4 regions of the Marinomonas sp. HM11-D genome follow, and region 2 is predicted to be linked to each of the others. Evidence: predicted binding sites of a transcription regulator. Region 2 holds the regulator's gene; each other region holds the start of a gene.
The links. Region 2 encodes LexA, which represses DNA repair genes until DNA is damaged. Its sites were predicted from a motif close to TACTGTNTANNTANACAGTA; they were not measured.

Region 1 (3,152 bases), on a different contig from region 2:
ACTGGGATAGATCGTCTCGGACACTGTCTGATTCAGTTTCATGGTAGCGACGGTTAAGATTCGGCAGTACGCCTTCAAAGGCGTGGGAGCGGATCATCTTATCGCCACGTTCATTGATATAAACGAAGTCGATCTTGTCTTTGCCAGAACCATTTAGAATGATGTCTTGGTATTCCAGCGGAATGTCTTTGAATTTTGAATCAATATCAAAGCCATAGAAGTTGGCTAAGGCATGCAATTGTTGGAAGTAGAAAATACTACGACGTCCCCAACCACGGATTGCGCCTTCGCCTAGGGTCAGATTCTCATCTTGAATCACACGATCAGCATCAAAGGCTTGCTGTGTGCCCAAACCGTCACAGGTCTGACAGGCACCATTCGGGTTATTGAAGGAGAATAGACGAGGCTCCAGTTCAGTAATGGCGTAGCCACACACAGGACAGGCAAATTTACTGGAGAACACCAGCTCATCGCTTTCATCGTCCATGTTGATGACTTTGGCAATGCCATCCGACAAGGATAAACAAGTCTCAAACGATTCCGCCAAACGCAATTGCAGGTCTGAGCGGACTTTGAAACGGTCAATCACCACTTCAATCGTATGCTTTTTGTTTTTCTCCAGTGCCGGTGCATCGTCTAGGTCGACGACAATGCCATTGATGCGGGCACGGACAAAGCCTTTTGACAGCAGCTCGCTGATGGTGTGCAAATGCTCGCCTTTGCGATCTTTAATAATCGGCGCCAGCATCATCATTTTGCTTTCTTCTGGTAGCGATAGCACCTTATCGACCATTTGGCTGATGGTCTGTGCTTCCAACGGCTCGCCATGATCTGGACAGCGTGGTTGGCCAGCACGGGCAAACAACAAACGCAGGTAGTCGTACACTTCGGTAATGGTACCGACGGTCGAACGCGGGTTATGTGACGTCGACTTTTGCTCAATGGAAATCGCTGGAGACAAGCCTTCGATATGATCGATATCGGGCTTTTCCATCATGGACAAGAACTGGCGTGCGTAAGTCGAGAGGGACTCGACGTAACGACGTTGGCCTTCGGCGTACAAGGTATCAAATGCCAGCGATGATTTGCCTGACCCTGATAGTCCGGTAATCACCACCAGCTTGTCGCGAGGAATGTCCAAATCGATGTTTTTAAGATTGTGGGTCCGCGCTCCGCGAAGGGTAATAGTGTCCATGAGTCTCCAAAATGTAATGCAACCAAGGAAAATGTCATTCAAAATAGAATAACTGTCTATTTTTACAGTAGTTAAAATAGAGCTTCAACGGGAATTTTAGTAAAATCTGCGATCTTTCAACAATCACCTCTAAATACGCAAGTAGTAGCAACTATGGATGTCATTGAACGCCGCTCAGTTTTAGCCCTCGCGATGGTATATCTGTTTCGCATGTTGGGCTTGTTTCTGATTATGCCTGTTATCAGTGTCGCTGCTGATGGCCTTGATGGAGCGGACGCCGCTTTAATTGGCGCAGCGATTGGTATCTATGGTTTTACCCAAGCCTCATTGCAAATACCCATGGGCATGATGTCCGATAAAGTCGGCCGCAAGCGGGTGATTATTTTTGGTTTAGTACTGTTTGCCTTAGGCAGTGTGATTTGTGCCAATGCCGATAGCATTATGACCTTAATCTTTGGTCGGGCGATCCAAGGCGCTGGCGCGATTGCCAGTACCTTGATGGCGTTACTGAGCGATGTAACCAAAGAACAGAACCGTACCAAAGCCATGGCTAGCGTCGGTATCAGCATCGGTGCTTCGTTTATGTTGTCACTGATCCTTGGCCCAATACTATATCAATGGCTGGGTTTGTCGGGCTTGTTCTATCTGTCGTTTAGCTTCTCTATTGTAGGCATGGCGTTGATTATTTGGGCCGTACCAAATCAGACACAACATACTTTCCGCCGTGACACCACACCTAGTCTAACGGCGTTAAGCGGTGTGCTAAAAGACGCCCGCTTACGCTTTTTGAACATCAGTGTGCTGCTATTACACGCAAGTTTAACGGCATTGTTTGTTGCGATTCCGAGTCTTTTGATTCATCGTTACGGGTTATCCTTGGGTAAGCACAGTATCTTGTACCTGTTAGTGATGGGGGGCGCGTTTGTTTTGATGCTGCCACTGATCATTGCCGCAGAAGGTAAGGGCAAGATGAAGCAGGTGCTGACCTTAGTGATTGCCGTCATTGGTGCGACGACGATCTTAATGGAATGGTCGTCGCAGCTATGGTTATTTGCGCTGGCTGTGTGTTTGTTCTTTGTGGCATTCAACACATTAGAAGCGACATTACCATCGGTGATCAGTAAACTGGCTCCGGTAGGCTACCGTGGTACCGCCATGGGCGTGTTTTCCACACACCAGTTTATGGGCGCCTTTATCGGTGGTGCCGGCGGTGGTTGGTTACTGCAACATACATCCGTGACCGTGCTATTTACGGTGATCGGTTGTGTTTGGTTAGCATGGGCACTGGTCAGTGCAATGCAACCCGCACCACAGCAAGTGTCTAGTATGGCATTTAGTGTTGCCGCGCACAGTGCGCAGGAAGTGCAACAGCTGACTCAGCAACTTTTGAAAATCCAAGGAGTGGAAGATGTACAGATTTTTACCGATGAGCAAACCGCTTATCTGAAAGTAAACAAGAAACAACTCGACAAAGAGGCGCTGCAGCGTATCGCGCCGCAGGTCAAGTAAACGCTTTATTGAACTTATTGGAGTAACGTCATGGCACGTGGAATCAACAAAGTCATCATCATTGGTAACGCTGGTAGCGACGCAGAAGTACGCTACATGCCATCTGGCGCAGCGGTTGCTAACGTGAGCCTGGCAACAACTGAAAGCTGGCGTGATCGTCAAACCGGTCAAATGCAAGAACGTACTGAATGGCACCGAGTCGCCTTTATGGACCGTGGTAACTACCGTCTAGGTCAAATCGCTGGCGACTTTATCAAGAAAGGTTCAAAAGTTTACGTAGAAGGTTCGCTACGTACGCGCGAATGGGAAAAAGATGGCATTAAGCGTTACACAACGGAAATCGTTGCCAACGAAATGCAACTGCTAGACGGTCGTGCGGATGGCCCACAAGGCGGTGACTTCGGTGGTCAACAAGCACCACAGCAAGGTGGTTACGGAGCTCAAGGTG
Region 2 (3,152 bases):
AAGAGACAAATCCGCCAACACCAAATCATGGTTGGCCACAATCACATCGGCGGTCTCAAGCTCGGCACGAGCCTTAAAGAATGGGCAGGCAGAAAAGTTCGCGCAATTGCGGTTGGTGCATTGCTGATGATCGGTAGTCAGTCGACGCCAGTCTTGCTCACGAACAATCCCTTCCCAGTTGTCTTTATCTCCATCCCATTTGCCGGCGCGAATGGCATCGTCCATTTCTTGATACAGAACGGTGTTTACATCATCGGCCGCCAAATGTTGCTCAAACAATCCTGCAAACATATCTTCGGTAGCTTGCTCTTCCGCACTTAAAAAACTCTCAAGATTATTAAGACACATGTAGCGACCACGACCTTTGGCTAAGGTGTAGCGAAAACTGTAGTCGGTATGTTCTAACAAACTTGGCAATTCTTTATGAAGAATCTGCTCCTGGAGGGCAACGGTAGCAGTAGAGATGACCAGCTTAAGACCCTTGTCTTTGGCAATTGGGATCGCTGATAAACAATAAGACAGGGTTTTACCGGTACCCGTGCCCGCCTCCACTACAGCGACATGCTTCTCACCGAGACGCTCACCTTCCGTTCCTTGCTTAATATTGCCAAGGGTTCTAGCGATGGTGGCGATCATATGACGCTGACCAACACGTGCCTTATGCCCTTTCGCATCAAGATATGCACGGTAGGCCGTTTGAATTTTTTCTTTAATCGAGTCTGAAAGCATGGATTTTAGTTGAGCAATTAATTATTAGCTGTATATAATAACAGTAACTGTATAAACAAACAGATGCCATATGATTAAATTAACAAAAAGACAGTCCGATGTACTCGAGACAATACGCGAATTCATCAACGAAACTGGTTTCCCACCGACTCGTGCTGAGATCGCTGCGCGCTTAGGTTTCCGTTCACCTAATGCGGCCGAAGAACACCTTAAGGCACTGTGCAAAAAAGGCGCGATCGAAATGCTTTCTGGCGCTTCCCGAGGCATCCGCCTAGTGGATCAAGAGCCAGCTAGCAGTGCCAATGACGAAGACGGCACCTTGCCTATTATCGGTCGTGTCGCTGCGGGCTACCCTATTCTCGCTCAGGAAAACATCGACTCACGCATCAGCATTGCAGCCGAGATGTTTTCACCAAAAGCAGATTACCTGTTATCGGTAAACGGCATGAGCATGAAAAATGCAGGCATCCTAGACGGTGATCTACTGGCCGTCCACAAAACCCATACGGTACGCAATGGTCAAATCGTTGTCGCCCGTATTGGCGATGAGGTGACCGTTAAGCGCTTTGAGCAAAAAGGCCGCGAAGTGCGCTTGATCCCAGAGAACGAAGAGTTTTCCGACATCATTGTTGACCTAGAAAGCGAAGACTTCGCCATTGAAGGCCTGTCCGTCGGTGTCATCCGTCGTGGTATTTAAGCCACATCAGAAATAAACAAGGCATGGCTTGATAGTATCAAGCCATGCCTTTTTTGTATCTATCCTAGGCGGTTAAAGCAAAACCCTAGTGCAAAATACGCGGCATAAAATCTTCATCGGGCGCATCCGCTTCACCCATACCATCGAAGTCGCCAAAATCTTCCGAGTACACAAAATCGATGCCCGCATGGAACATGCACTTGGCTAATTCAAAGTAACGATCTTTTAGAAAATCTTTGGTATCGTCAGAGATAGTCAGCGTTGCGATAGGCGTTTTATCATCGTCTTCACCCGCTGGACGAAGAACGATTTCACCATTTTCGAGTTCTACTATTTCTAAGTAAGTATCTTTCATTATCAATATTCTGCTGCGTCTTCACGAAAGCGTAAGACTAGCTCAGTCAGTGAGCTTAAAATGAATTTTGTGGAAGCACCAGCATCGGTTCCACGACCGATCAATTCAACGTCTGCTGCGTAGGCATTGTTGCCAACTTGACACTCTAACGCTGCGTTAAATGCGGTGAACAATTGAGCCAACCAAGACTGGCTATTATTCTTAAGTTGCGCCAATTCTACCAGAACCGGCACGCTAATGCCTTTATCATGGCAAGATTTAATCAGTGACTCAATCTCTAGCTGACCTTGCAAACTGTATGAGGTTCTCACTTCCTGTAGCAAGCCATTCAGACCACTGCGCAGTTGAAACAAGGCAGATGACTCAAAACTCTGAGTCATCCAGTCACTTTCTGCATCCTGGCTTTGAATCAATAAACGACGAGCAGCATCTAAACGCTGGTTAGTAACACTCGCTAAGCTGGAACCGCTCATTTCTTCTTACCGTGTTCGATTTTCCACTTACCACCTTCGTAGAAGGCCTTCCAACCCGTAGGCTTACCATCCACTTCAGTCATAATGTACTGCTCTTTAGTCTTACGACTATAACGGATAACCGTTGGATTCCCCTCTTCATCCTGCACTGGCGCTGTATCAAAGTAGTGGTATTTAGGATCAATCTGATCCATATACGGCTTCAACTCTTTAACCAACGGTGGACGCGTCTCACGTTTACGTGGGAATTGACTAGCCGCTAAGAACAGACCCGTGGCACCATCGCGCAATACGTAATGGTCTTCTACCTTTTGACAAGCCAAGTCCGGCATTGACACTGGATCCATCTTCGGCGGAGCCACTTCACCATTCTTCAGAAGCTTACGAGTGTTCTTACACTCTTCGTTAGTACAACCAAAGTACTTGCCAAATCGACCCGTTTTCAGCTGCATTTCAGAGCTACATTTATCACATTCAATGACTGGGCCATCGTAGCCTTTTAGTTTGAATGCACCCTGCTCCACTTCGTAGCCAGGGCATGAAGGATTGTTACCACACACATGTAGCTTACGATGCTCATCGACCAGGTAACTATCCATCGCCGAACCACAAATGTCACAACGATGCTTATTAATCAGCGCTTTAGATTCGCCTTCTTCATCGTCTACAGCAACCGCTTCATCACCGCTCACTAGGTTAATAGTGGCTTTACAACGCTCTTTGGGCGGTAATGCATAACCTGAACAAGACAAGAACACACCCGTACTCGCGGTACGAATCTGCATAGGACGACCACAGGTTGGGCATGGAATATCCGTTGGCGTTGGCTCATTTGGAGCCATACCGCCTTCTTCGGCTTCCGCTTGGTTCAGCGTTTGACTGAAATCTTCGTAGAAGC
Region 3 (3,152 bases), on a different contig from region 2:
GAATCTCATCAATAAAGAGTACATCTCCTTCTTCAAGGTTGGTCAATAAAGCGGCCAAATCGCCAGCGCGCTCCAACACTGGACCCGATGTGGTTTTGATTTCCGCACCCATCTCATTAGCAATAATGTTCGCTAAAGTAGTTTTACCCAAACCAGGCGGACCAAAGATTAACGAATGATCCAGCGGCTCACCACGCTGACGTGCGGCTTGGATAAAAATATCCATCTGCTCTTTTACCACAGGCTGACCAATGTATTCAGCCAAACTCTGTGGTCGAATCGCTCGATCTACCTGCCCTTCACTCCCCCGAATTTGCGGAGAGATAATACGGTCATGTTCAATCATAAATTATTTCAACATACTCTTTAGAGCAGCTTTAATCAGTGTTTCGCTATTAGATTCATCTTTCGGCAACTTGGCAATAGCACGCGCCGCCTCCTGAGGTTTATATCCCAACGCAATTAAGGCCGCCTCCGCCTCTTGGCGTGGGTCCGCTTGCACTTGTACCACCACTGAACGCTCGGTAAATAGATCCTGCTTGGCGGCATGACCTAGCTTATCACGCAATTCCACCACAAGTCGCTCTGCTGTGCGCTTACCCACACCCGGTATTTTCGTCAGTGAATCCACCTGTGATTCTTGCACCGCCAAGATCAGCTCCGATGACGACATACTAGAAAGGACCGACAGCGCCATTTTCGGACCAATGCCATTTACTTTAATTAAGATACGAAATAACGCCCGCTCGTCCTTTGTAGCAAAGCCATACAAGGATTGAGCATCTTCTTTCACTTGAAAATGCGTATGCAGAATGACACTTTGACCAATCGGCGGAAGCTCATAAATAGTACTCATGGAAGCCATGATCTCGTAACCAATACCCGCCACATCGACCAACAATTCCGGCGGAGACTTCTCCACCAAGGTCCCAACAATACGTCCAATCATTACTTCGTCCTCAAATCTGATAATTGCCAGCGCTTCGATGCTCGCCCTGCTCGCTTACCGACACCGTACTCCAAGCCATCGGAAGTACGCGTATTGGCGTGACATAAGGCAATTGCCAAGGCATCTGCCGCATCCGCTTGCGGCGTCGTCTCCAATTTCAACAACAGCTGCACCATCGCCTGTACTTGGCTTTTATCAGCATTACCATTACCCACCACAGATTGCTTAATGCGACGTGCCGCATATTCATACACTGGCAAGTCCGCCATGGCAGCCGCCACAATGGCTGAGCCACGAGCCTGCCCTAGCTTTAACGCCGAGTTAGCATTTTTCGCCAAGAACACTTCTTCGATGGCGAACTCGTTTGGTTTGAACTGCTCAATCACTTCGCTGACGCATTCAAAAATACGCTTTAAACGGACCGCCAAATTCTCATCCGGCAGACGTATACAGCCACTGCTAACGTAGTGGATTTTGCCATTAATAAAATCTACTACCCCAAATCCCGTCAGACGGGAACCAGGGTCGATTGCTAAAATTCGAGCCAAAACGCTTCCCTACTTGAAATAAACAAACACTGTATATTTCAACAGGCCAAGCCACACATTGCAATCAATAGCCACAAAAAAGGGCCAACTGAGTTGGCCCTTTTAACTATGACAAGGTTTGCCTAATTATTCTGCAACCGGCTTACGCACACGGATGCTCAATTCTTTAAGCTGCTTCTCACTTACTTCGCCAGGCGCTTGTGTCAATAGACAAGTAGCACTCTGAGTTTTCGGGAAAGCAATTACGTCACGGATCGACGCAGAACCAGTCATCAGCATCACTAGACGGTCAAGACCAAATGCTAGACCACCGTGTGGTGGCGCGCCGAATTTCAATGCATCCAATAGGAAGCCAAACTTCTCTTCTTGCTCTTCAGCAGAGATGTTTAGCAAACCAAATACGGTTTGTTGCATTTCAGCTTGGTGAATACGGATAGAACCACCACCCAGCTCAGTACCGTTAAGCACCATGTCGTAGGCTTGAGACAGCGCTGTTAGCGGGTTAGCTTTCAGATCTTCTGGTGAGCATGAAGGCGCAGTGAATGGGTGGTGAATTGCAGTCACACCACCATCTGGCGTTTCTTCAAACATTGGGAAGTCAACCACCCAAAGCGGCGCCCACTCACAAGTGTACAGATCAAGATCCGCACCCAACTTACAACGCAGTGCGCCTAGCGCTTCGTTCACGATGTTAGTTTGGTCTGCACCGAAGAAAATCAAATCGCCATCTTGAGCTTCGACGCGATCAAGCAAGGCTTGACGCACTTCTGTTGGTAGGAACTTAACGATTGGTGACTGTAGACCTTCTTCAAGATCAGACTTGTCGTTCACCTTGATGTAAGCCAAACCTTTGGCACCATAGATACCAACGAATTTCGTGTATTCATCGATCTGCTTACGTGTCAGAGCGTTGCCACCTGGCACTTTAAGGGCTGCAACACGGCCTTTTGGATCCGCTGCAGGGCCAGAGAAGACTTTAAAGTCTACATCTGTCATCAAGTCAGAAACCGTTTCGATCGTTAGCGGGATACGTAGGTCAGGCTTGTCTGAGCCGTATTTTTCCATCGCTTCCGAGAAAGGCATACGTGGGAAAGCACCCAAGTCGATGTCTTTAAGCTCTTTGAACAAATTAGAGATCATACCCTCTGTTAGAGACATGATTTCTTCTTGGCCTAGGAAAGACGTTTCCAAGTCGATCTGAGTGAATTCTGGCTGACGGTCAGCACGAAGATCTTCGTCACGGAAACATTTAGCGATTTGGTAGTAGCGATCAAAACCAGATACCATCAGCAGCTGCTTGAACAACTGAGGAGACTGAGGTAGAGCAAAGAAGCTACCTTGGTGAGTACGGCTTGGCACCAAGTAGTCACGTGCACCTTCTGGCGTAGCGCGAGTCAGGATTGGTGTTTCGATGTCTAGGAAGCCATTCTCTTCTAGGTAACGACGTAGCACTGACGTTACTTTAGAACGGAAACGAAGTTTCTGTTGAATTTCTGGTCGACGTAGATCGATGAAACGGTTTTTTAGACGAACATCTTCACCAACGGTTTGGTGATCGTCTAACTGGAATGGAGGCGTTGCGGCACGGTTAAGGATTTCAAGCTCATGCCCTAGAACTTCAATCTCACCCGTTGTCATATTTGGGTTAACAGTAC
Region 4 (3,152 bases), on a different contig from region 2:
AATGCGTTTGCCTTCCGCCTCGATAATGACACTGCCAGCGCCCAGAATATGCCCCGCAGGCTGCAGGTGAAAACGAATATCGCCGACCTGAACTTGCTCTTCAAATTCGATGCCTTGGAATAACGCCATCGAGGCTTCCGCGGTCGCTCTATCGTACAGTGGCTCAGGATTTTCGTGTTTACTGAGTTTATGCTTGCCGTAGAAGCGGGCGTCTTCTTCCTGTAGATGACCACTGTCGGCGAGCAGAATCTTGCACAAGTCTTTGGTGGCATGATGGGTAAAGATTGGGCCGCGATAGCCTTTTTTATACAGCACCGGCACATAACCCGAATGATCAAGATGGGCATGGGTCAGCACCACCGCGTCAAGATCATCAATGTCCAGTGGCAAGGTTTGGCGGTTGCGCTCCCTTAACCACTTATAGCCTTGGAATAACCCGCAATCCACGAGAATACGTGTGCTGTTGGTTTCCACTAAAAATTTAGAGCCTGTAACGGTTTCTGTACCACCCAGAAAGATAATCTTCATAACGGCCTCGGGCATAGTTGATAGAACGCTGATTTTTAAGCTTAATCCAATTTCAGTATTACACCCACTTATAGTGCTCTGTCTGAGTTATCCGTAAAAACACTGATCTAGCTCTATGTTCTGTGTGACGACGATGGGACGGATTTGTGCCGCCTGATATCTTGATTTGGTTTTGCTAATGTAATCTTGCAACAAACCCGTTAAGAGGTCCTTGAATGAGTGCAAAGTTTCCCACGTTAATGCAATCGGCGCGTGTTCCCTTCCTGATATTGGCGCCGGTCAGTGTGTTTTTAGGCATCAGTACTGCCTATCTCAGTACCCCCGAGATTGAATGGCTGCACATAGCGTTAGCAATAGTGGCGGCTTTATTGGCCCACATCAGCGTCAATGCGTTTAATGAATACATGGATTTTCGCTCCGGTTTGGATCTCAAAACTGAGCGTACGCCTTTTAGTGGTGGCAGTGGCGGTCTGGTGGATAATCCCAGCGCGCTTAACAGTGTTTTAGCCATGGCCTGGGTGACCTTGTTAGGTACCATCGCCATCGGTATTTACTTTGTCTACCTAAGAGGAGAAGCCTTGCTGTGGCTGGGAGCTATTGGCGTTTTGCTGGTGGTGGGCTATACCCCTTGGATTAACCGCTCGCCATTATTGTGCTGGCTAGCGCCGGGATTAGGCTTTGGTCCTGTGATGGTGTTAGGGACACATATTGCGTTAACGGGAGATCTGAATGGCTTAGCCTTGTTGGTGTCCTTGGTGCCTTTTATGTTGGCAAACAACTTGCTGCTATTGAATCAATTTCCTGACATTGATGCAGATCGTGCCAGTGGCCGTCGCCATGTACCGATTATTTACGGTAAATCGGCCAGCCTCGCCTTGTACAGTTTTGGGGTGTTGGTCGCAAGCATTGCGATTATTGCGGGGTGTGTCTTGAGTCTACTGCCTTGGCTGTCTCTGCTGGCGTTACTACCTCTGTTATTAGCGGTGACCGTGGTGCTGGGCCTAAAGCCTTTATTACGTAAAGGCTCGGCAACATGGCTACCCTACCTAGGGCGTAACGTGGTGATGACTTTGGTAACGCCGGTTATTTTAGGGGCGACCTTGTTGTTTGGTTAAGAACCTCTGGGTAATAACATCACTCGTGAATACTCTCGAAGCCCGTGATGTTAGCTAGCATCACGGGCTTTTTTATTTTTATCAGCGAGATGGTTGGTTTTCTGCTGAAAACAAATATACTGTATATATTTACAGTATATTTGAGAGGTCACAATGCGAGTGACGTATATGGGGTCAGCGGAGTCTGCTGCCTTTCTTGCTTCCCAACCGATGCAGATTCCTTTGTATGTGGAGTCCGTCTCGGCAGGTTTTCCTTCGCCAGCACAAGATTATGTTGAGCGATCTTTGGATTTGAATTCGCTGTGTATTCAGCATCCGAGTGCGACCTTCTTTGTGCGCGCTCAGGGGGATTCGATGATTGGCGTAGGGATTTATTCGGGCGATATCTTGGTGGTGGACCGCTCTTTAAGCGCTAAGCACGGTGATATTGTGATTGCCTCCTTGCATGGGGAACTCACCGTCAAAGAGTTGCAGCTCAAGCCAAATGTGCAACTGCGTCCACATAATAAAGCCTATCCAGTGATGCCTATTTCCGAGGAATCCGACTTTGAAGTGTTCGGGGTGGTGACGGGGGTAGTGCGCAGGTTACAGCGATGAGTCAGAAGGTGTTTGCCTTGGTGGATTGCAATAACTTCTATGCGAGCTGCGAGAAGTTGTTTCGCCCAGATTTGAAGCATAAGCCGGTGGTGGTGCTGTCCAATAATGATGGCTGTATCGTGGCGCGCTCGAAGGAAGTGAAAGCGTTGGGCCTTAAAATGGCCGTGCCCGTCCACCAAGCTCGAGAGCTGATCGAGCAACATCAGATTGTTTGCTTTTCCTCGAATTATGCCTTGTATGCGGATATGTCTCAGCGGGTCATGAGCCTGTTAGAAGCGGAAGCCCCGAAGATGGAAATTTACTCCATTGATGAAGCTTTTCTTGAGTTAAGTGGTGTTGAGGCGGTCGAGGATTTATTGGCATTTGGTCAACGCATTAAAGCCAAGGTCGATCAATGTACTGGCATTACCGTAGGCGTTGGTATCGCACCGACCAAGACGTTAGCCAAGCTCGCCAATCATGCGGCCAAAACCTATCCCGCTACCGGCTCTGTGGTGAATCTGATGGATCCAGCGCGCCAGCGACGCTTGATGGCTCTGGTGGATGTAGGTGAAGTCTGGGGTGTTGGGCGACGTTTGAGCAAACGTTTGCGTGAGCAGGGCATTGATACAGCCTTGGCGTTGGCAGACGCCGACCCCAAGCTTTTGCGCCGCGAGTACTCGGTGGTGCTGGAACGTACCATACGTGAATTAAATGGCATCTCCTGTTTGTCACTGGAATCGGTGCCAGCCACCAAACAGCAAATCGTTTGCAGTCGCTCTTTTGGCAAGCGCATCACCGAGAAAGCACAGCTTCAGCAAGCCATCGCGAAATACGTGACGCGAGCGGCGGAAAAGCTGCGTGCTGAGGGCTGTTTGGCCCGCGTGCTGCAAGTGTTTATCCGCACAGGTGTATTTAATGCCAAAGACCCGC

Region 1: uvrA (excinuclease ABC subunit UvrA) is a predicted target of LexA. The motif match lies at 1,246-1,265, and genes of this name have one in related genera.
Region 3: ruvC (crossover junction endodeoxyribonuclease RuvC) is a predicted target of LexA. The motif match lies at 1,525-1,544, and genes of this name have one in related genera.
Region 4: umuD (translesion error-prone DNA polymerase V autoproteolytic subunit) is a predicted target of LexA. The motif match lies at 1,761-1,780, and genes of this name have one in related genera.

What each region holds. Positions count from the first base shown of each region.
Region 1 covers NZ_JBMMKT010000009.1:21,700-24,851, reverse strand. Annotated here, with positions in the region: gene uvrA (excinuclease ABC subunit UvrA) at 1-1,195, opposite strand, end outside; gene ACOSVP_RS12650 (MFS transporter) at 1,349-2,704, shown strand; gene ssb (single-stranded DNA-binding protein) at 2,735-3,152, shown strand, end outside.
Region 2 covers NZ_JBMMKT010000004.1:40,378-43,529, forward strand. Annotated here, with positions in the region: gene dinG (ATP-dependent DNA helicase DinG) at 1-729, opposite strand, end outside; gene lexA (transcriptional repressor LexA) at 800-1,426, shown strand; gene ACOSVP_RS06985 (hypothetical protein) at 1,512-1,781, opposite strand; gene ACOSVP_RS06990 (DUF6586 family protein) at 1,784-2,254, opposite strand; gene topA (type I DNA topoisomerase) at 2,251-3,152, opposite strand, start outside.
Region 3 covers NZ_JBMMKT010000002.1:323,869-327,020, reverse strand. Annotated here, with positions in the region: gene ruvB (Holliday junction branch migration DNA helicase RuvB) at 1-346, opposite strand, end outside; gene ruvA (Holliday junction branch migration protein RuvA) at 350-949, opposite strand; gene ruvC (crossover junction endodeoxyribonuclease RuvC) at 949-1,497, opposite strand; gene aspS (aspartate--tRNA ligase) at 1,624-3,152, opposite strand, start outside.
Region 4 covers NZ_JBMMKT010000003.1:160,784-163,935, reverse strand. Annotated here, with positions in the region: gene ACOSVP_RS05315 (MBL fold metallo-hydrolase RNA specificity domain-containing protein) at 1-528, opposite strand, end outside; gene ACOSVP_RS05310 (prenyltransferase) at 744-1,643, shown strand; gene umuD (translesion error-prone DNA polymerase V autoproteolytic subunit) at 1,797-2,240, shown strand; gene umuC (translesion error-prone DNA polymerase V subunit UmuC) at 2,237-3,152, shown strand, end outside.